Regions from separate parts of the Variovorax sp. PBS-H4 genome, predicted to be linked through region 2. Evidence: predicted binding sites of a transcription regulator. Region 2 holds the regulator's gene; the other holds the start of a gene.

Region 1 (9,472 bases), 120 kb from region 2:
TCGAATCAAGGAACTTCTCCACCACGCTGCGGACCTCGGGGTCGTCCTCCACCAGCAGAACACGCAGGTTCGCGGGCACGCTGCGCGACGCCGCCGCATCGATGTCCTCGTCAGCGGCGCCTTCTTCGTCAACGCGCGGGAGATAGAGCGTCACCGTGGTGCCTGCGTCGGGCGCGCTGCTGAGATCGACGGCGCCGCGCGATTGCTTGGCGAAGCCGTAGACGGTCGAAAGACCCAGTCCGGTGCCGCGGCCGCTTTCCTTGGTGGTGAAGAAGGGTTCGAAGGCACGCTCCTTGACGGCCTCGGGCATCCCGAAGCCGGTATCCGCGATGGAGATCGCAACATAGCCGGCATCGTGGGCCGGGCCGCGCTCGGCATCGAGGCGAGAGGGCAGGGAGGCGACGGGCCGGCAGACGAAGGCCAATGTGCCGCCTTGCGGCATGGCGTCGCGCGCGTTGATGGCAACGTTCAGCAGCGCGGATTCGAGCTGCCCCGGGTCCGCCAGGCACAGCGCCTCTTCGGCATCGAGCGTGATCAGGATGCGTTGATCGAGCGTGCGGCGCAGCATGTCGGTCAACGAATGCAGCAGCGCGGAGGTGTCGACGACCGTGGGTTGAAGCACCTGGCGGCGCGAGAACGCGAGCAGCTTGCCCGTCAGCTCGGCGCCTCGGCGTGTGGCGCGCGAGGCGCTGCCGACGAGTTGCTGGATGAACGGATCGCCAGCGCACGCGGGAGCATCTTCGAGCACCTGCAGATTGCCCGAAATGATGGTCAGCAGGTTGTTGAAGTCGTGCGCGACGCCTCCGGTCAGCTGGCCGACGGTTTCCAGCCGTTGCGCGTGGTTGAGCGCCTCTTCGCTCTGGGCGCGCTGCAGGACGGTCCCCAGCAAGCTCGAGAGCGAGTCGAGGAATCGAAACTCGTCATCGCCGAAGCGTCTGGGTGTGCTCGAATGCACGGCCAGGACGCCGATGGTGCGGCCACGGTCCAGCAGCGGCACCGCGAGCTCGCTCGGCAACCCATGCTCGATGGCGCGCGAAGCAGCCTGGAAGCGCTGCTCGCGCGCGTGGTCGTCGACCAGTACCGCCTTTGCGTCGGACACGACGCTGCCGGCAGCCGAGCCTGGCGAATTGGGCACCCGATCGCCGACGGCGAGATGCTGCAAGGCGCCGGTGACGGCAGCGACCCGGAACTCGAGGCCGCTCTGCTCCAGCAGGAGGATCTCGGCTGTTTCGACCTGGAGGGCTTCTGCCGCGATTGCCGGGACGAGTTCCAGAAGTTCCTGCGGCTCTCGCGCGTCGACCGCGAAGCGGCCGAACTGGGCGAGATGCTCGGCATACCGGGCCCTCTGCAAGGCCTGCTTGACGCGGGGATAGGCACCCACGCTGCGAATGGCAGCCACGACATAGGGCAGGCCGTGGTCCTGCAGCGGGCTCAGCGCGATCTCGACCATCACCGTGCTGCCGTCGCGCCGCTTGGCGACCAGGTCCATCTGCATACCCATCGGGCGGGTGCGTGGATGGGCTGCGTAGGCGTTGCGGTAGTCGGCATGGCGCGGCCGGATCGCGTCGGGCACCAGCTCGTCGACGGAAAGCCCGACGAGTTCGTCCGCCGAATAGCCCAGCAAGTCGAGTGCGGCCGGATTGGCGAGTCCGATCACGCCCTGGAGATCGACCAGCAGAAGCGCGTCCGGATAGGCTGCAAAGAGCGAGCGGAATACGGCCCCATCGTCGAATCCGGGAACGAGTGATTCCTGCTTCATCAGGCCGCCTCGACCTTGGGCACCAGGATGTAGCCCGCGCCGCGCACCGACTTGATGATCTGTGGGTTGTTCGGGTCGGCTTCCAGCTTCTTGCGCAATCGTCCGATCTGGACGTCGATGGTGCGGTCGAAGGGGCCGCCGTCGCGGCCCCGGGTGTGTTCGAGAAGGAAGTCCCGCGACAGCACGCGGCCTGGGTGGGTCGCCAGCGTGTTCAGCAGATCGAACTCGCCCGTGGTGAGGGACACCTCGCTTCGGCCCGGATCCAGCAGGCGCCGGGCCGCGGTGTCGAGCTCCCACTGCGCAAAGCGCAGCAGCGTTGCGGCCTCGGTAGTTGCCCTCGCCGGCGCGGATTCGGCAGGCGCAAGCCGACGGAGCACGGCCTTGATGCGCGCCAGCAGTTCGCGCAGATCGAATGGCTTGGTCACGTAGTCGTCGGCACCGACCTCCAAGCCGACCACCTTGTCGACAGAATCGCCGCGGCCGGTGACGATCACCAGCCCGCAACGCCAGTGTTCCCTCAATTGGCGGGCGATGGCGAAGCCATCCTCACCCGGCAGGCCCAGGTCCAGCAGCACGAGGATGGGCGCATCACATGCCATCAGGTCCATGAGCGCCGTGCCGGTATGCAGCTGGCTGACGCGGAAACCGTGGCTTGCAAGGTAGTTGGCGAGCAGTAGCGTGATGTCGGCTTCGTCGTCGAGAACCGCAAGATGTGCAGGAGTAGTCACCAGGCGATGTTAGTCGGCTGGCGACGGGCCATCAATCGGGCTGCTGCCCGCCGGCGACGCCACCCCTCCCGCCCCACGGATGGCCCTGCTATAGACGCGGTCTTTGGGAATGCGCCGTGCGCATGCTTCGAGCCCCTTGCGTCGAGCGTCTCAGCGGCGAAGCCTGTCCTCGGCGGCGGCTTGGCAAGCCGCGCAGCGGATGGCGGTGGCTTGCGCCATCAGCCGCTCGCGCGGGATGGGATCCCCGCAGTCAATGCAGACGCCATAGCGGCCGACGGCCATGCGCTGCTGCGCCTGCTCGATGTCGAGCAGCCTGGCTTGGTCGATTTCGATCTCGGCGAAGCGGACGTCGCCGAGACGTTCGACCTCGGCTTCATCGGCATGGGTTCGGACCTCGTGATCCTGAGGCTGAAGAGTGGCTTCGATATCGAGGGAAGCGCCGCGGATTTCATCGAGGACGCTGCGCCTCATGGCTTGGAGTTGATCGGACAGCAGGTGGAGGTCGGTATCGGTCAGGTGTTTCATCGGGGGAACTCACAGGAAGATGGAAGGAAGATGGAAGGAAGACGACACAGTCGCCCACCAGCGCGGCGCTGTTCTCGCCCGCTGCAGCCTGTCCGCACGAGGGCAGCAGCACCGCGCCACCGCATGCAGCTAGACCTCGTCTGTCAAGCGCATGACGACCCGGCCTTCGATCCGGCCCCGGCGCATGTCATCGAATACGTTGTTGATGTTGTCGAGCCGGTCTTCGCTGCAGACCGTGCGCACCTTGCCCTCGCCGGCGAATTCCAGAGCCTCCTGCAGGTCCTTGCGGGTGCCCACGATCGACCCCCGCACGGTCTTGGCATTGAGCACCATGTCGAAAATCGGCAGCGCGAAATCGCCCGGCGGCAGACCCACCATCGACATGGTGCCGCGCTTGTGCAGCATGCCCAGCGCCTGCGCGAAGGCGCTGCGGGAGACCGCGGTCACCAGCACGCCGTGCGCGCCGCGCAAAGCTTTCTGCATCTCCTGGGCGGGATCCTGCTTCGCGGCATTGATCACCATGTCGGCGCCGACCTGGCTGGCCAACTGCAGCTTCTCGTCGTCGATGTCGACGGCAGCGACATGGAACCCCATCGCCTTGGCGTACTGCACCGCCAGGTGGCCCAGGCCGCCGACTCCGGAGATCGCCACCCAATCGCCCGGTTTGCAATCCAGCACCTTGAGTCCCTTGTAGACGGTGACGCCCGCGCAAAGCACGGGCGCGATCTCGGTGAAGCCGACATTCGCCGGCAGGTGCCCCACATAGCCCGGATCGGCGAGCACATACTCTGCGTAGCCGCCGTTGACGGTGTAGCCGGTCATCTGCTGGTGGTCGCACAGCGTCTCCCAGCCGGTGATGCAGTGCTCGCAATGCCCGCAGGCGGTATGCAGCCACGGCACCCCCACGCGGTCGCCTTCCTTGACGTGCTTGACGCCCGCGCCGACAGCCGCGACATGGCCCACGCCCTCGTGGCCGGGAATGAAGGGCAGGGCGGGCTTGACCGGCCAATCGCCTTCTGCGGCATGCAGGTCGGTGTGGCAGACGCCGGAGGCGGCCACCTTGACCAGGACCTGCCCCGGGGGTACCTCGGGCACGGGCACTTCTTCGATCTTGAGGGGTTGTCCGAACGCGTGGACAACCGCGGCTTTCATCGTTCGCATGGCAAGCTCCAGGAGCAGAAAAGGGGAAGGAGAGTTGTGGCCACTCAGGGCATGTACTTGCCGCCGTTCATGGACAGTGTGATGCCACTGATGAAGCCGGCTTCGTCCGCGGCGAGAAAGACGACGCCGCGCGCGATCTCCGCCGGTGTCGCCAGCCGCCCCATCGGGACGGTCTTCAGGATCTGCGCCAGCGCGTCGGGCGGCACCGCACGGACCATGGCGGTGTCGGTATAGCCCGGCGCCACGACGTTGGCCGTGATGTTGCGGGACGCGCCTTCGAGCGCGAGGGACTTCGTGAAGCCGACCAGCCCCGCCTTGGTCGCGGCGTAGTTGGTCTGCCCGGCCTGCCCCGAGAGCCCGTTGACCGAGCTCATGTTGACGATGCGGCCGAAGCGGCGCTCCCGCATGCCCTCGATCACAGCTCGGCACATGTTGAAGCAGCCGCCCAGATTGACGTCGAGCACCTCGCGCCACTGCTCGAGCGTCATCTTGTGCAGCATCGCGTCGCGCGTGATGCCGGCATTGTTGATCAGCACCTCGATCGGCCCCAGGGCAGCCTCCACGCGGCCCACGCCCGTCTTGCACGCGGCCGGATCGGCCACGTTCCACGCGAATGCGGGTATGCCGGTTCGCGCGGTGAACGCCTCCGCCGCCTGCGTGTTGCCGCCGTAGTTGGAGGCGACCCGGTAGCCTGCGGCCGAAAGGGCTTCGGCTACGGCGGCTCCGATGCCAACGGTTCCGCCGGTGACCAGTGCGACACGCATCGTCAGGCTTCAACGAGCAGCTTGTTGATCACGTTGGCGACGCCCGGCGCCGACCATGCGGCCCCCTGGGCGGCCTTGCGTTCGGCCCAGGAATGGACCTTCCCGCTGAGCGTGACATGGGCACCGTTGACCTCGATCTTGATTCGCTCGGCTTCGCGACCTGCCTGGCGCTCCAGTGCTTCCTGGATCTTCTTTTCGACGTCGGCCGCCGTGAACTTCGGCTTCACGGCAACCAGGTTCGTGACGCCGGTGACGCCGAGCAGGTCGCGCACGGCATTTTCAGCCGCCCTGCGCTGGTAGTCCCATTCGACTTCTCCATTGAGCGTGACCCAGCCGTTCTCCAACATCGGATGGATCTTGTCGTCGGGCACGAGCACGTTCCACTCGATGGCGCGCTCCACGGCAGCGGCAATGTCAGCGTCGGTCCGCGTGTAGTCGGCGGCGAGCTTGACCGGCATCTCGATCGCCAGCGCCTTCACGCCCTTGACGCGCTGCGCAGCGCGCTCGATGGCGTACTTCTCGGCGTGGCTGGAGGGATGCCCGGTCAACGTGACGACGCCGTCCTTGACGATCACGCCGACGTCGGTGGCGGTGATCGCCGGGTCCCAGTTCAGTTCGGCGACGACATCGCTTCTGAGTTGTGCATCGGATCTCATGGGAATTCCTTTCGAGGGTGGGTGGATGACATTCATGGCGCCCCTGGTTTCAGGTTCGCGATGCCTGTGAGATCACTTTAGGACCGACCTGCGGCTTGAGCGTTGCGCTGGATCAAGCGATTGGCACGGCGTGCTCAATGCGCCATGACATAGGTGCCGGGTGCATCGCAAAGGGGGGCGTAGCCGAGCTCCGCATGGCCCATGCGCGGCGGCTTGCACCGAGGCCCCGAGCGAGCCGCCAGCCATGCCTGCAGTGCAGGCCACCATGAGCCCTCCACGTGTTCGGCGCGAGCGACGTACTCATCCGGTGATACGTAGGGGGCATTCCTGGCACGGTGGAGGACCCGACAGTGGCGGTGCGCGTGACCGGGCTCGCTCACGATGCCGGCGTTGTGGCCGCCGTTGGTGAGAACGAAGCTGATCTCGGTATCGCATAGCAAATTCAGTTTGTAGACGGAGCGCCAGGGTGCGACATGGTCGGTTTGCGTCGCGACGGCGAAGATCGGTGCCTCGATGTCGCCCAACGAGACCGGTCGTCCGTTTACCAGGTATTGGCCACGCGCAAGCGCGTTGTCGAGGAACAGGCTGCGCAGGTAGTCGGCGTGCATTCGGTAGGGCATGCGCGTGCCGTCAGTGTTCCAGGCCATCAGATCGGTCATCGGACTGCGCTCGCCGAGGAGGTAGTTCTGCACCATGGGCGACCAGATGAGGTCGATGGCGCGCAACAGGTTGAAGGCGCCTGCCATCTGGCTCGAATCCAGATAGCCCTGGCGCGCCATCAGGTCTTCCATGAAGCTGAGCTGGCTCTCGTCGATGAAAAGGCCGAGTTCTCCCGGCTCCGTGAAATCCGTCTGTGCCGCCAGCAGCGACACCGTCGCGAGGCGATCGTCGCCGTCGCGCGCCATGGCCGCCGCGCCGATGGCCAGCAGCGTTCCTCCCAGGCAGTAACCCACTGCGTGCACGCGCCTCCGGGGCACGATGGCGTTGATCGCGTCGAGGCTGGCCATGAAGCCTTGCGCCAAGTAGTCGTTGATGCCGAGGTCCCGATCATCCGAATCGGGGTTTCTCCACGAAATCGCGAACACGGTGTGACCCTTGTCGACCAGATAGCGGATCAGAGAGTTGTGCGGGGAGAGATCGAGGATGTAGTACTTCATGATCCACGCGCTCATGATCAACAGCGGCTCGGGATGGACCTTGGCCGTCGTGGGCGCATATTGGATAAGCTCCATGAGGTGGTTGCGCAAGACGACCTTTCCGGGGGTGATTGCCACCTGGCGCCCGGGTACGAAATCCTCGGCAGCTTTCGGCGGCAGGCGCTGGAGGCTGCGCTGCAGGTCTTCCGCAAAGTTCCGGGCGCCTTGCAGCAGGTTCATCCCGCCGGTCGCGGCGGTTCTTTGCAGGACGAGCGGGTGGGTCGCGGGCCAGTTCGCCGGAGAGCAGATCTCGTGCAACTGCCTTGCCGCGAAGGCGACGACTTGCCCGTGGTGGCGCTCGACACCGGGTACGCCTTCGGTCAATTGCCGCAGCCACTGGCCGCTTGTGCGGAACGCCTGGCGATACAGGGTGAAGGGCCATGCATCCCACGAAGGGTCTGCGAGGCGGCGGTCGTCTTCGTGCGAGTCCGGGGTCGGCGGTTCACGGGGAGGCAATGCCTGGAAGGCCTGGCCAGTGGCCTCGACCGCCCGCGTCAGCGGGCCGCTCACGAGCACTTGGGCGCTGCGCACGGGCTGCGCTGCGAGGTGGATGGCCCAGTCCGACCAGGCCAGCATCATCGCCGCGGGCGAAATCCCTCTGGTCAGCTGGCCCATGACGGCATGCAGCGTCCGGTCCAGTGCCTCGACTTTGTCTTCCATCTACATCCTCGAATTGATTGCCGATGGCGTCCAAGTCTGGGTGCTTGGGCGGTCGAGCCATTTGATGGATGTCAAGGCGCCGCAATGTCGGTCCGTGTGTTGATGCGGATCAAGGCCAAGGGAGCTGCAGGCGCTGAAACTGACAAGAACATCTTTTTCACCCGAGGACCTGGCCATGTACCAACGCATTCTTGTTCCCGTCGATGGCAGCACGACCTCCCTCAGGGGCCTGGACGAGGCGCTTCGTCTGGCCAAGCTCACGGGCGCAGCGCTGCGACTCGTCCACGTCGTGGACGAACTGAAGTATGTGACCGGCTTCGAGACCTTTGCCGCCTACAACTCGGACCTCGTCCCGCTCATGGCTGAAGCGGGCGAGCAGATCCTCCAGCAAGGGACCGAGATCGCAGCGCGTGCCGGCGTGGAGGCCGAAACCGTTCTCTTCACCTCGGCCGCTGGCCGCGTATCGGAACTCGTGGCCGAGCAGGCGAGAGCCTGGAACGCCGACCTGATCGTGATCGGCACGCATGGTCGCCATGGTGTCGGCCGTGCGCTGCTGGGCAGCGATGCGGAGCAGATACTGCGCATCTCGCCGGTCCCGGTGCTGCTGGTCAATGCCCGCCCGAGGGCGGGTGACGCAAGCAGCGCGGTGGCACCGCAAGTCGCAGCCGACGCATGAGAGATCTCCGGCCCGCCTCATGAGCGGTGATCAAGACCTGGCGATCGGAAACGCGCACCTGCATCCGGCAGAGGCCATTGCCGCGCACCTGGAGGTGGATCCGCGGATTGGCTTGACGGCTGACCAGGCGAAGCGGCGGCGGGATATTCACGGCGAAAACCGGCTCCCCGAAGCGGCTCCGCGCGGCCTGATCCGGCGTGTCTGCGATCAGTTCCGTGACTTCATGGTGCTGGTCCTGCTTTCGGCTGCGCTGCTGTCGGGATTCATCGGGGATGTTGCGGATACGGTGGCGATCGCGGCCATCGTGCTGCTCAATGCCGCGATCGGGCTGACGCAGGAGTGGCGCGCAGAGCGCGCGCTCGACGCATTGAAGCGCCTGGCTGCGGCGCACACGACCGTGCGTCGCGAAGGTCTCTCGCTGACGATCGATACCGCGCACGTGGTGCCCGGCGACGTGGTGCTGCTGGAGGCGGGCAATCTCGTCCCCGCCGATCTGCGCCTGCACAAGGTGGCGCAACTGCGGGTGGACGAGTCGACGCTGACGGGAGAATCCGTCACGGTGGATAAGCACACCGCGCACCTCGGCGAAGGTGAACATCCACTGGGCGACCGGCTGAACATGGCCTTCAAGGGAACGCTGGTCACGCATGGTCGCGCCGAAGGCGTGGTGGTCGCCACCGGCCAGCAGACGGAACTCGGCCGCATCGCCGGCCTCCTGCGGGACGCGGAGGCGCGAAGCACGCCGCTCCAGCTTCGCCTTGCCGACTTCGGCAGGCGGCTTTCGCTCGTGGTCCTGTTGATCTGCGGGCTGGTTTTCACCATGGGTGTGCTGCGAGGCGAGCCGGTGCTGCTGATGGCCCTCACGGCCGTGAGCCTCGCAGTGGCGGCCATTCCCGAGGCGCTGCCCGCGGTCGTTACGGTTCTCCTGGCGCTCGGTGCCCGTCGCATGGTGAAGGTGAATGCCCTGGTCCGCCGGCTGCCATCGGTGGAGACACTGGGATCGATCAGCGTGATCTGCTCCGACAAGACCGGCACGCTGACCCAGAACCGCATGCGGGTTCAGGCTGTCGAATATCCCGGCGGCGGAACACCGGAACCGTTGTGGACCGCGGCGCTGCTTTGCAACGACGCGAGCCTGAACGCCAACGACGCCTGGGTGGGCGACCCGACCGAGACCGCGCTTGTCGAGGCCGCGATGGCAAGCGGCATGGACCCGCGGGCCATCCGCGCGTCGCGCGTGCGGCTTCACGAATGGCCTTTCGATTCCGAGCGAAAGCGGATGAGCACCTTGCATCGCGAGGGCGGCGACTGGGTCGTCTTGACCAAAGGTGCTCCCGAAGCGCTCGT
Region 2 (9,472 bases):
CGTCCGAGCCGGCGCCGGGTTCGGTGATGGCGATCGCGCAGGTGCGCTCGCCGGACACCGCCGGCTTCAGCCAGCGCTCCACCTGCTCGCCCTTGCAGGCCAAGAGCGCCTCGTACACGTTGCCGAAGGCGCGGCGGATCAGGATGTCGGTGGTGTGGCCGAACTCTTCTTCGCACAGCATGCAGTCGACGGCGGACAGGCCGGCCCCGCCCAGCGCTTCAGGCATGTTGAGCGCATAAAGGCCCAGTTCCTTCGATTGCGCGTGCACCCGTCGTGCGACCTCGTCGGGCAGGACGCCCGTCGATTCGATCTGCTCCTCCAGCGGATGCAGGACCTCGTCGATGAAGCGGCGCACGGTATCGAGCAGCAGGCGCTGGTCGTCGCTGAGGGCGAAATTCATGATGAGGTCTTCTCGAGGTAGAAGGCCGCGATGCGCTCGCCCACCGCGCGGAACATGTCCAGGCCCGTCATGGTGGCGCAACCCCTGGCCCGGGCGGCGGCGAGAAGCGGCGTGATTTCCGGCGAGGTGATGACGTCGCCGATGAACATGCCGGCTTCGATGCGCGAACCGTCGATGGGGGAGGGGTCGCCGTCCTTCATGCCGGCGGGCGACGCATTGATCACGAGGTCGAAGCCGCGCGGGTCGTCCGAGCCAAGCGAAGGCGCGACGCTGCCGTAGCGCGCGATCTTCTCCAACAGCGCGTCGCGCCGGCCTGCGTCGAGGTCGTGCAGCGCCAGCGCGCTCACGCCTGCATCCACGAGCGAGTGCGCGATCGCGCTGCCCGCGCCGCCGGCGCCGACCAGCAGCGCGCGCCTGCCACGCGGGTCGAAGCGATGGCGCGCCAGCCCCGCCACGTAGGCATCGCCGTCGCACATGTCGCCGAACCATCCGCCACCGGGCCTGCGGCGCGCCACGTTGGCGGCCACTATCGATCGTGCGCGCGGCGTCAGTTCGGCGCAGCGCGCGGCGAGGGCGAACTTGTGCGGCACAGTGGCGATCACGCCGTCGACGTTCGGCATGCGTTCGACGGCGCCAAGAAAGCTGCCGAAATCTGCCGGCTTGACGTGCGCCGGCACGACGACCGTGTCGGCACCCCGTTCGCGCAACAGCCGCGTGACGGCTGCGGGCGACTTGACCTGGGCGATCGGGTCGCCGGCGATGAAGATGACGCGCGTGGCGCCGGTGTAGGAGTCGAGCATCTGGATGGCGTCGGGGCAGCGGCCTGAACCTGAAAAAGATCCCTGTTGGAATGGTCCGACCATAGCATATAGTCGCCATACTGGAAATCATTTCTACAATTGCCGTCCATGACCATTGTCCCCTCCCGCATGCCCGTTGCCGTCGTCGGCGCGGGCGCCATCGGCCGCATGCACGTCGAGCGCATGCTGAGCCATCCGGACGTTTGCGTCGCCGGCGTCGCGGACCCAACGCCGGCCGCGCGGGAGTTCTGCGAGGCGCGCAGCCTGCCGTATTTCGACGATCACCGCGCCTTGCTCGACCAGCCGGGCGTGAAGGCGGCAATCGTCGCGACACCGAACGCTACGCACGCCGACGTCGGGATCGATTGCATCGAGCGCGGGCTGACGGTGCTCATGGAGAAGCCGGTGGCCGACACGGCGCAAGAGGGCCGCCGCCTGTGCGAGGCCGCCTGGCAGGCCAGGGTGCCGCTCATGGTGGGGCACCAGCGGCGCCACAACCCCATCATCCGGCGGGCCAGGCAGTTGCTCAGGCAGGGCGCGGTCGGCAGGGCGGTGAGCGTGACGGCGCTGGCGACATGGCTCAAGCCGGACAGCTACTTCGACGCCGTGTGGCGCAGGCAGGCGGGCGCGGGCCCGGTCCTGATCAACCTGATCCACGACATCGACCTGCTGCGCCACCTGGTCGGCGAGGTGGAGAGCGTGCAGGCGATTGCGTCCAGCGCGGTGCGCGGCTTCGAGGTGGAAGACACCGCCGCCGTCATCCTGCGCTTCGCGAACGGCGCGCTCGGCACGATGGCCGTGAGCGACGCAGCGGTCGCGCCGTGGAACTGGGACCTGGCCGCCGGCGAAGCGGACCATTACGCGCAGGTCGACGTCGACACGCATTTCATCAGCGGCACGGAAGGTTCGCTCACGCTGCCCCGACTGAACCTCTGGAAGCATTCCGGCAAGCGGGGCTGGCACGAGCCGCTCGCCGTCGAGCGCGAGATGCTCCATCGCCAAGATCCGTACATCGAGCAGCTGCGGCACCTGCGCGCCGTCGCCGAAGGCCGTGAACAGCCCGTCTGTTCCGGCGAGGACGGGTTGCGCACGCTCCTGGCCGCGCTGGCCATCGGGCGGGCTGCGCGCGAAGGCCAGCCGGTCACCATCTGAGAGGAGGCCCGCCATGTCCGGTGTCATGCAGCGCACCCTCGCAATCCTCGACTGCCTCGCGGACAACGTCGGCGGGATGCAGATCGGCGCGCTCGCCGATCGCATCGGCATCCCGATTTCGGCAGCGCATCGCCTGCTTGCCGAACTGGCGGAGCATGGCTGGGTGCGGCAGTCGCGTGAACGCGGCGAATACGTGCTGACGACCCGGCTCGTCTCGCTGGGGCTGACCTATCTCAAGAACTCGGGGATCATCGATCTTTGCCAGCCGGTGCTCGACACGCTGGCGGAAGCCAGCGGCGAGCTCGTGCGGCTGGGCGTCGTGGACGTCGATCACTTGACGTGGGTTGCCAAGTCGCAGGGGGCGCGCAGCGGCCTGCGCTACGACCCGGACATGGGAGTCGACGCGCAGCTCTCGTGCACGGCCACCGGTTTCGCGTGGTTGTCGACGCTGCCGGAGTCCGACGCCATTGCCCTGGTGAGCGCGCAGGGCCTTCCCGCGCCGGGGCGGTTCGGCCCCAGGGCGCCGACGTCGATGAACGCCGTGATGAAAGCCGTGCGGCAGGCGCGCAAGCAGGGGTTTGCCATCGCGGTCGAGACGTACACGGTCGGCCTGGCGGCGATCTCCGCCCCGATCATCGGCGCCCACGGAGGCGCCGTCGGCGTGCTTGCGATCTCGGGACCATCGGCGCGCCTGACGCAGGAGAAGATGCTGACGCTGGTGGCGCCCTTGCTGGCGGCCACGGCGGACCTCGCGGCGGCGAGCAGCGCGTCGCCCTTGTTCGACCGCGCGTTCAACTCACGCGAACTGGAGACCGCATGACAACGGCGAACCCCTGGAACCTGGGCCAACTCGTGGCGCTGCCTTATGCACCCCCGCAGATCGTCGGGCTCGCGGCGGCTGTCGGCTGCGCGGGCGTCGGCATCCGGTTGCTGCCTACGACGGCGGGTGGCTTGTACTACCCGCTGGTGGAGGACGCCGCAATGCTGCGCGAAACGCTCGCGGCACTGGCCGATACCGGGGTCGGCATCTTCGACCTGGAAGTGCTGCGCATCAACGAGCACTTCGACGTGGCCGCCTACGCCGGATTTCTCGAAGTCGGCGAGCAGCTCGGCGCGAAGCACATCCTCGTTGCGGGGGACGACCCGAACGCGTCGCGCATGACGGCGTCTTTCGCGGCGCTGTGCGAAGCGGCGGCCCGGCACAAGCTCACGTGCGACGTGGAGTTCATGCCATGGACGGACGTGCCCGACGTGGCAGCGGCCGTGCGCATCGTGCGTGGCGCCGCCCAGCCGAACGGCGGGGTGCTGGTGGACGCGCTGCACTTCGCGCGTTGCGGCAGCTCGCTCGAGGAAATCCGCGCGCTCGATCCGCGCTGGGTCCACTACGCCCAGATCTGCGACGGCCCGGTCCCGGGCCCCGACACGACCGAAGGCCTGATCCACGCGGCGCGCTGCGAGCGGATGCTTCCGGGCGAAGGGGACCTGCCGCTGCGCGCGCTGTTCGATGCCTTGCCGCGGGGCACGCCCGTCAGCATCGAGGTGCCGAGCGAATCGCGCGCCCCCGCCATGGGCTACGAAAACTGGGCGCGGCTGGCGGTGGCGGAGACGAATAAAGTCCTGGGCGCTCCGTTCCCCTAGGAATGGTCTGCAAAAAAGGCCCGAGAAAGCTGCCGAACATCCAGAAGGAGCAGTTGCAGTTTCTCGGGGGCCGCCGTCACGCCTTCCTTCCCGACCGTCTGGACCTGCGGCTCCAGCGGCGTGCCAGGGTGGCCAGGTCATCGAATGCCGGGACGATCGCAAGCACAAGCAACAACAGCGCGAGAGGAACAGTCGAGACGTACCCGACATGCTTGAATCCGACCGCGCCCATCACCCCGCCCAGGAAGAAAAAGACAACGAGAAGCGTGAGAACGCGAAGGCGGTCGCGGTTGGCGAGCACGCGAAGATGCGACGGCGGGCCAGAGGCATTCCGATAGAACAGTTTCCCGAGCTCGATCCCGATGTCGGTCACGATGCCGGTCAAGTGCGTCGTTCTGATCTCGGCGTGCGACAGCTTGGTGATCACGGCGTTCTGCAGCCCCATGATGAAGCAGAGCAGCATCACTGTCACGGGCACAAAGAAGCCCTGCATGCTGGACAACCTGGCCCCCAGCGCTCCAAAGCAGATCAGGAGGGTGGCTTCCACCAGCAGCGGCAAAGCGTATTCGCTGTGCATGCGGCGCCTGCGCGCATAGTTGACCAGTACTGCGGAAGTTGCCGCTCCTGCCACGAACGACACCAGTCCGCCCGCCCCGCCCAGCACGATGTCGTAGGTGCCCAGCACAAGATTGTCTGCCATGGACGAGACGATGCCTGTCATGTGCGAGGTGTACTGATGGACGGCCAGGAACCCGCCGGCGTTGATCGCGCCGGCCACGAATGCCAACGCAAACCCGAGGTGGCGGTTTGCGATCGGGGTTCTTTTTCGACCGGTAAGTCGTCTGGCGTAGTCGATGGGCATGGGCTGCTGCTGGCCGGATCCTACCGCCTTCAGTCGCTCAGGCGCGCGTAGCACGTGCGAAGCGCCGCCTCTCTTCAGGACGCCGGCAGGTCAGCAGCCGGGAGGATTGACCAGACGCCGGAGCGCCTCCGGATCGACGATGCGCACCTTGCGCTGGTCGACCTCGACGATGCCGTCCGTCATGAACTTCGAGAGCGTGCGGCTCACCGTTTCGAGCGTGAGCCCCAGGTAGCTGCCGATCTCCTCGCGGGTCATGCGCAGGATGAACTCGGACTGCGAGAAGCCGCGCGCGTGCAGGCGCTGTACGAGATTCAGCAGGAAGGCAGCGAGCCGCTCCTCGGCGCGCATGCTCCCCAGCAGCAGCATCACGCCGTGATCGCGCACGATCTCCCGGCTCATGATCTGGTGGATGTGGCGCTGCAGCACCTTGACCTCGCGCGACAGCGCCTCCAGGCGATGGAAGGGCATCACGCAGACCTCGGCGTCCTCGATGGCGATGGCATCGCAGGTGTGCTGGTCATTGACGATGCCGTCCAGGCCGATGATCTCGCCCGCCATCTGGAAGCCCGTGACCTGGTCGCGACCATCCTCGCTCGCGACGCGCGTCTTGAAGAAGCCGCTGCGGATGGCGTAGAGCGCGCTGAAGCGCTCGCCGTTGCGGAACAGGGTCTCGCGCCGGCGCACCTTGCGTCGCGTGGAAACGAGCTCGTCGATGCGCTTCAGATCGTCCGGCTCCAGCCCGGCGGGCATGCAGAGCTCGCGCAGGGTACAGCTCGAGCAGGCGACCTTGATGTTCTGGGCTGTCATGGCGGGGTGTTGGAGAGGTGCGGTCATTCTGTGTCGCAACGCACGTCGCGGGCTTGATGCACATCAAGGCCCGCCGCGCCGCGCGGCGGCATAGTGGCTCATTGCTTTTCATGCCGCTGCGATGAAATCATCTTTGGCCTTCGCCCCCGACGCCGCGTCGCTGATCCTCCCGTCACAGGAGCTGCTGCGCCGCTTCGACCTCCAGGGGCCCCGCTATACCTCCTACCCGACGGCCGACCGCTTCGTCGAAGCCTTCGGACCCGAGGACTACGTGCGAGCGCTGCGTCAGCGCTGCGAACTCGGCGCGCACGGGCGGCCGCTGTCGCTCTACGTGCACATCCCGTTCTGTGCATCGCTGTGCTATTACTGTGCCTGCAACAAGATCGTTACCCGCCACCAGAGCCGAGGGCGGGAGTACCTCGATTACCTGGCCAAGGAGATCGCCCTGCAGGCCGCGCAGCTCGGCCGCGGCGCTGCGGTCAGCCAGCTGCACCTTGGTGGCGGGACGCCGACCTTCCTGCACGACGCCGGATTGCGCGAACTGCTGTCGGTGCTCGGGGACGCGTTCACGCTGGCGCCGGAACGCGAGCAGTCGATCGAGATCGATCCGCGTACCGTGGACGGGCACCGCCTCGCGAACCTCGCCGACATGGGCTTCGATCGCCTGAGCTTCGGCGTCCAGGACTTCGACCCGGAGGTGCAGAAGGCCGTGCACCGCGTTCAGCCCGCGAGGCAGGTGTTCGACCTGGTGGCGAGCGCGCGCGGGCTCGGCTTCGGCTCGATCAACATCGATCTCATCCATGGACTGCCGCGCCAGACCATCCAGTCCTTCGACCGCACGCTCGCGCAGGTCTGCGAGCTGCGGCCCGACCGCATCGCGCTCTATGCCTATGCGCACCTTCCGGAGCGGTTCAAGGCCCAGCGCCGTATCGCGGCCGACGAATTGCCGGACGCCAGGACCCGGATCGAGATGCTGTCGCGGTCGATCGCGACGCTCTCCGCGGCGGGCTACGTCTACATCGGCATGGACCATTTCGCCCTGCCGGATGACCCGCTCGCCATTGCGAAGCGCCAGGGGCGCCTGCATCGCAACTTCCAGGGCTACACCACGCAGCCGGACAGTGACCTGGTGGCCCTCGGGGTGTCGGGCATCGGTGCGGTCGGCGCCACCTACAGCCAGAACGCCAAGACACTCGAGGAGTACTACGACCACCTGGACCAGGATCGATTGCCGGTGGTGCGTGGCCTGGCCATGACGCGCGACGATGTGCTCCGGCGTTCGGTAATCATGGCGCTGATGTGCCAGGGCCACGTGGACTTCGAGGCGATCGAGCAAGCGCACCTGGTCGACTTCCGGCGCTACTTCGCGGACGAGCTGGTGGCACTGGCACCCCTCGCTGCACAGGAGTTGGTGCACGTGCACGACCACGAGATCGAAGTCACGCCGATGGGCTGGTTCTTCGTGCGGGCCATCGCGATGGTGTTCGACCGCTACCTGCAGTCCGACCGCAATCGCGCGCGCTTCTCGCGCATCGTCTGAGCATGCAGACCGCGCTGGCCGGCACCGCGTTGCTGATGGGACTGGCCGGCGGGCCCCATTGCGTCGCCATGTGCGGCGCGGCCTGTGCCGGCGTGATCCGCATCGTGCGCGCGCCGCAAGGCGGTGGCGTTGCGGCACTGCCGATGCGGGAGCGGGAAGGTGCGGCGGCCTGGGCTTTTCACGCGGGGCGGGTGGGCGGCTACGCGGCGGCCGGCGCGGTGGCCGCGGCCGCGGTGGGGAGCCTCGCCTTCGCGAGCGGGCAGGTGGCGGCTTTGCGCCCGTTGTGGGTGCTGCTCCATGTGTTCGTCCTGGGCTGGGCGCTGTTGCTCGCGGGGCTCGGGCGCCAGCCGATGTGGGCCCATCGCATCGGGAGGGCGGTGGCTGCGCGGCTGCACCCAGCGACGGGCTCGGTGCCGGGCCTGCTTGCCATCGGGGCGATGTGGGTTGCCATGCCCTGCGGCTTGCTCTATTCGGCGCTGATGCTGGCGGGCCTGGCCGATGGGCCCGTCCAGGGCGCGCTGGTGATGACGCTCTTCGCCGCGGGCAGCGGCGTGTGGCTCGCGGCGGCGCCGTGGCTGTGGGAGCGCCTGGGCTCGGGCGCCGGCGTGATGCGCAAGGAGTGGGGCACTCGCATCGCAGGCGGACTGCTCGCCGCGATGGCGGTGCAGGCGCTGTGGAACGATCTGACCCGGCAGATAGAGATCTGGTGCGGCTAGGGTTGCAGGCCCGCCGGTCAGGTCACGCCAGGCCGGCTGCCTCGCGCGCTATTCGAAGGCCAGGGCGCCCGTTGGCAGGCTGACGTGCACCGCCTTCACTTCCTCCCCGGCCTTCTTTTCGCTTTCGGGTGCGCGCACCAGGAGGACGGGGACCGAGGCGTACCGCAGGATGTGTTCTGCGCTGCTGCCCATGACGACGCGACCGACTCCGCGGCGGCCATGGGTACCGAGGACGATGAGTTGCGCGGGCCACTTGGCGGCCTCGTCGTTCACCATCTGGTGGACCGATCCCGAGAAGCTGTCGCACAGCTGTGCCTCTGCATCGACCCCGGCGGCCTGTGCCTTGGCCTTGCCCTCGTCGAGGATGCGCCTGCCCTGCTCGCGAAGCACGTTGAGCCAATCGCCTGCATAGCCCGAGTAGGCATCCATGGCCAGGGCGAAAGAGAGCTCGTCGATCACGTGGAAGAGCCTCAGCCTGCCTTGCGTGAGCCTGGCAAGTTGAATGGCCTCCTCGAGGCCGCGGGTCGATGTCGCGCTGCCATCGACGGGAACAAGGATCCGTTGGTACATGGTCTGCTCCTGGATTGGATGGGGCCAGTGTCAGCATTGCCGGGTTCCGTGGCTTGATCTGGCGCAAGGGAGCACGATCCGCCGGCAGCGAGCATCAAGCCATCCAATACTTTCATCAACGAGGCCCTCATCATGAAGACTCTTCTGGCCGTGGATGGCAGCGACTACACGAACCGCATGTTGTCCTATCTGGCGACGCACAAGGAATTCCTCGGCGTGCAGCCTTGCACGGTGCTCTACGTGGTCCTGCCGGTGCCGCACCGGGCCGCCGCGTTCGCAGGGCCTGACATGGTGCGCGGCTACTACGAGGACGATGCACGCGTCGTGCTGGATCCGATCCGGGCTTCCCTGCGGGAGTCCGGTATCGACGCGACCTTCGTCCACAAGCTGGGCCATCCTGCCCAGGAGATTGCCGCGTACGCGGAAGCCGGCAAGTTCGACCTGCTGGTCATGGGTTCGCACGGGGTCGGCGCCTTGAAGAACCTCGTCCTCGGCTCGGTCGCCACGAAGGTGCTGGCGCGGTGCAGCGTGCCGGTGCTGTTGCTGCGCTGAAGCGCCTTGCGAGGCTTCGTTGCTTTGATCTGCGACAAGGTCCCGGCCGGTCCGCCGTGCGAGCCTAGCGTCTTTGAGAAGGTGACCCCATGAACCACACCACCGTCAGGATCATTCGAGAGGAACACTCGGCGCTCGCGGCCATGCTGCGCTCGATCGTCCTGCTGCTTGCGCAGCATCGCCGCCAGGGCACCATGCCAGACTTCGGGGCGCTGCGGGCCATGCTGTTCTATGTCGACGAATTTCCGGAAAAGCGCCATCACCGGAAGGAGACCGAACTGCTCTTTCCCAAACTGCGCGCCCGGACACCACTGTCGCGCGAGCTGCTCGACCGCCTGGACGACGATCACGCGCGCGGGGAACGGCGCATCCGCAACGTGGAGCATGCGCTGCTCGCGTTCGAGATGATGGGCGAGTCGCGGCGCAAGGCCTTTG

Evidence for each region. Region 2 encodes FNR, which switches genes on or off when oxygen is low (the NO sensors DNR and NnrR bind a similar motif). Its sites were predicted from a motif close to TTGATNNNNATCAA; they were not measured.
Region 1: the regulator FNR is predicted to act here: its motif matches at 7,549-7,562, upstream of E5CHR_RS19055 (universal stress protein).

Annotation. Positions count from the first base shown of each region.
Region 1 is NZ_LR594675.1:4,019,151-4,028,622, reverse strand. It holds gene E5CHR_RS19090 (PAS domain S-box protein) at 1-1,759, opposite strand, end outside; gene E5CHR_RS19085 (winged helix-turn-helix domain-containing protein) at 1,759-2,487, opposite strand; gene E5CHR_RS19080 (TraR/DksA family transcriptional regulator) at 2,638-3,012, opposite strand; gene adhP (alcohol dehydrogenase AdhP) at 3,142-4,173, opposite strand; gene phbB (acetoacetyl-CoA reductase) at 4,218-4,937, opposite strand; gene E5CHR_RS19065 (BON domain-containing protein) at 4,940-5,593, opposite strand; gene E5CHR_RS19060 (PHA/PHB synthase family protein) at 5,728-7,449, opposite strand; gene E5CHR_RS19055 (universal stress protein) at 7,625-8,125, shown strand; gene E5CHR_RS19050 (cation-translocating P-type ATPase) at 8,145-9,472, shown strand, end outside.
Region 2 is NZ_LR594675.1:4,134,847-4,144,318, reverse strand. It holds gene E5CHR_RS19650 (acyl-CoA dehydrogenase family protein) at 1-400, opposite strand, end outside; gene E5CHR_RS19645 (shikimate dehydrogenase family protein) at 397-1,200, opposite strand; gene E5CHR_RS19640 (Gfo/Idh/MocA family protein) at 1,309-2,352, shown strand; gene E5CHR_RS19635 (IclR family transcriptional regulator) at 2,366-3,172, shown strand; gene E5CHR_RS19630 (sugar phosphate isomerase/epimerase family protein) at 3,169-3,990, shown strand; gene E5CHR_RS19625 (YoaK family protein) at 4,067-4,852, opposite strand; gene fnr (fumarate/nitrate reduction transcriptional regulator Fnr) at 4,943-5,659, opposite strand; gene hemN (oxygen-independent coproporphyrinogen III oxidase) at 5,781-7,199, shown strand; gene E5CHR_RS19610 (sulfite exporter TauE/SafE family protein) at 7,202-7,915, shown strand; gene E5CHR_RS19605 (universal stress protein) at 7,964-8,485, opposite strand; gene E5CHR_RS19600 (universal stress protein) at 8,618-9,037, shown strand; gene E5CHR_RS19595 (hemerythrin domain-containing protein) at 9,127-9,472, shown strand, end outside.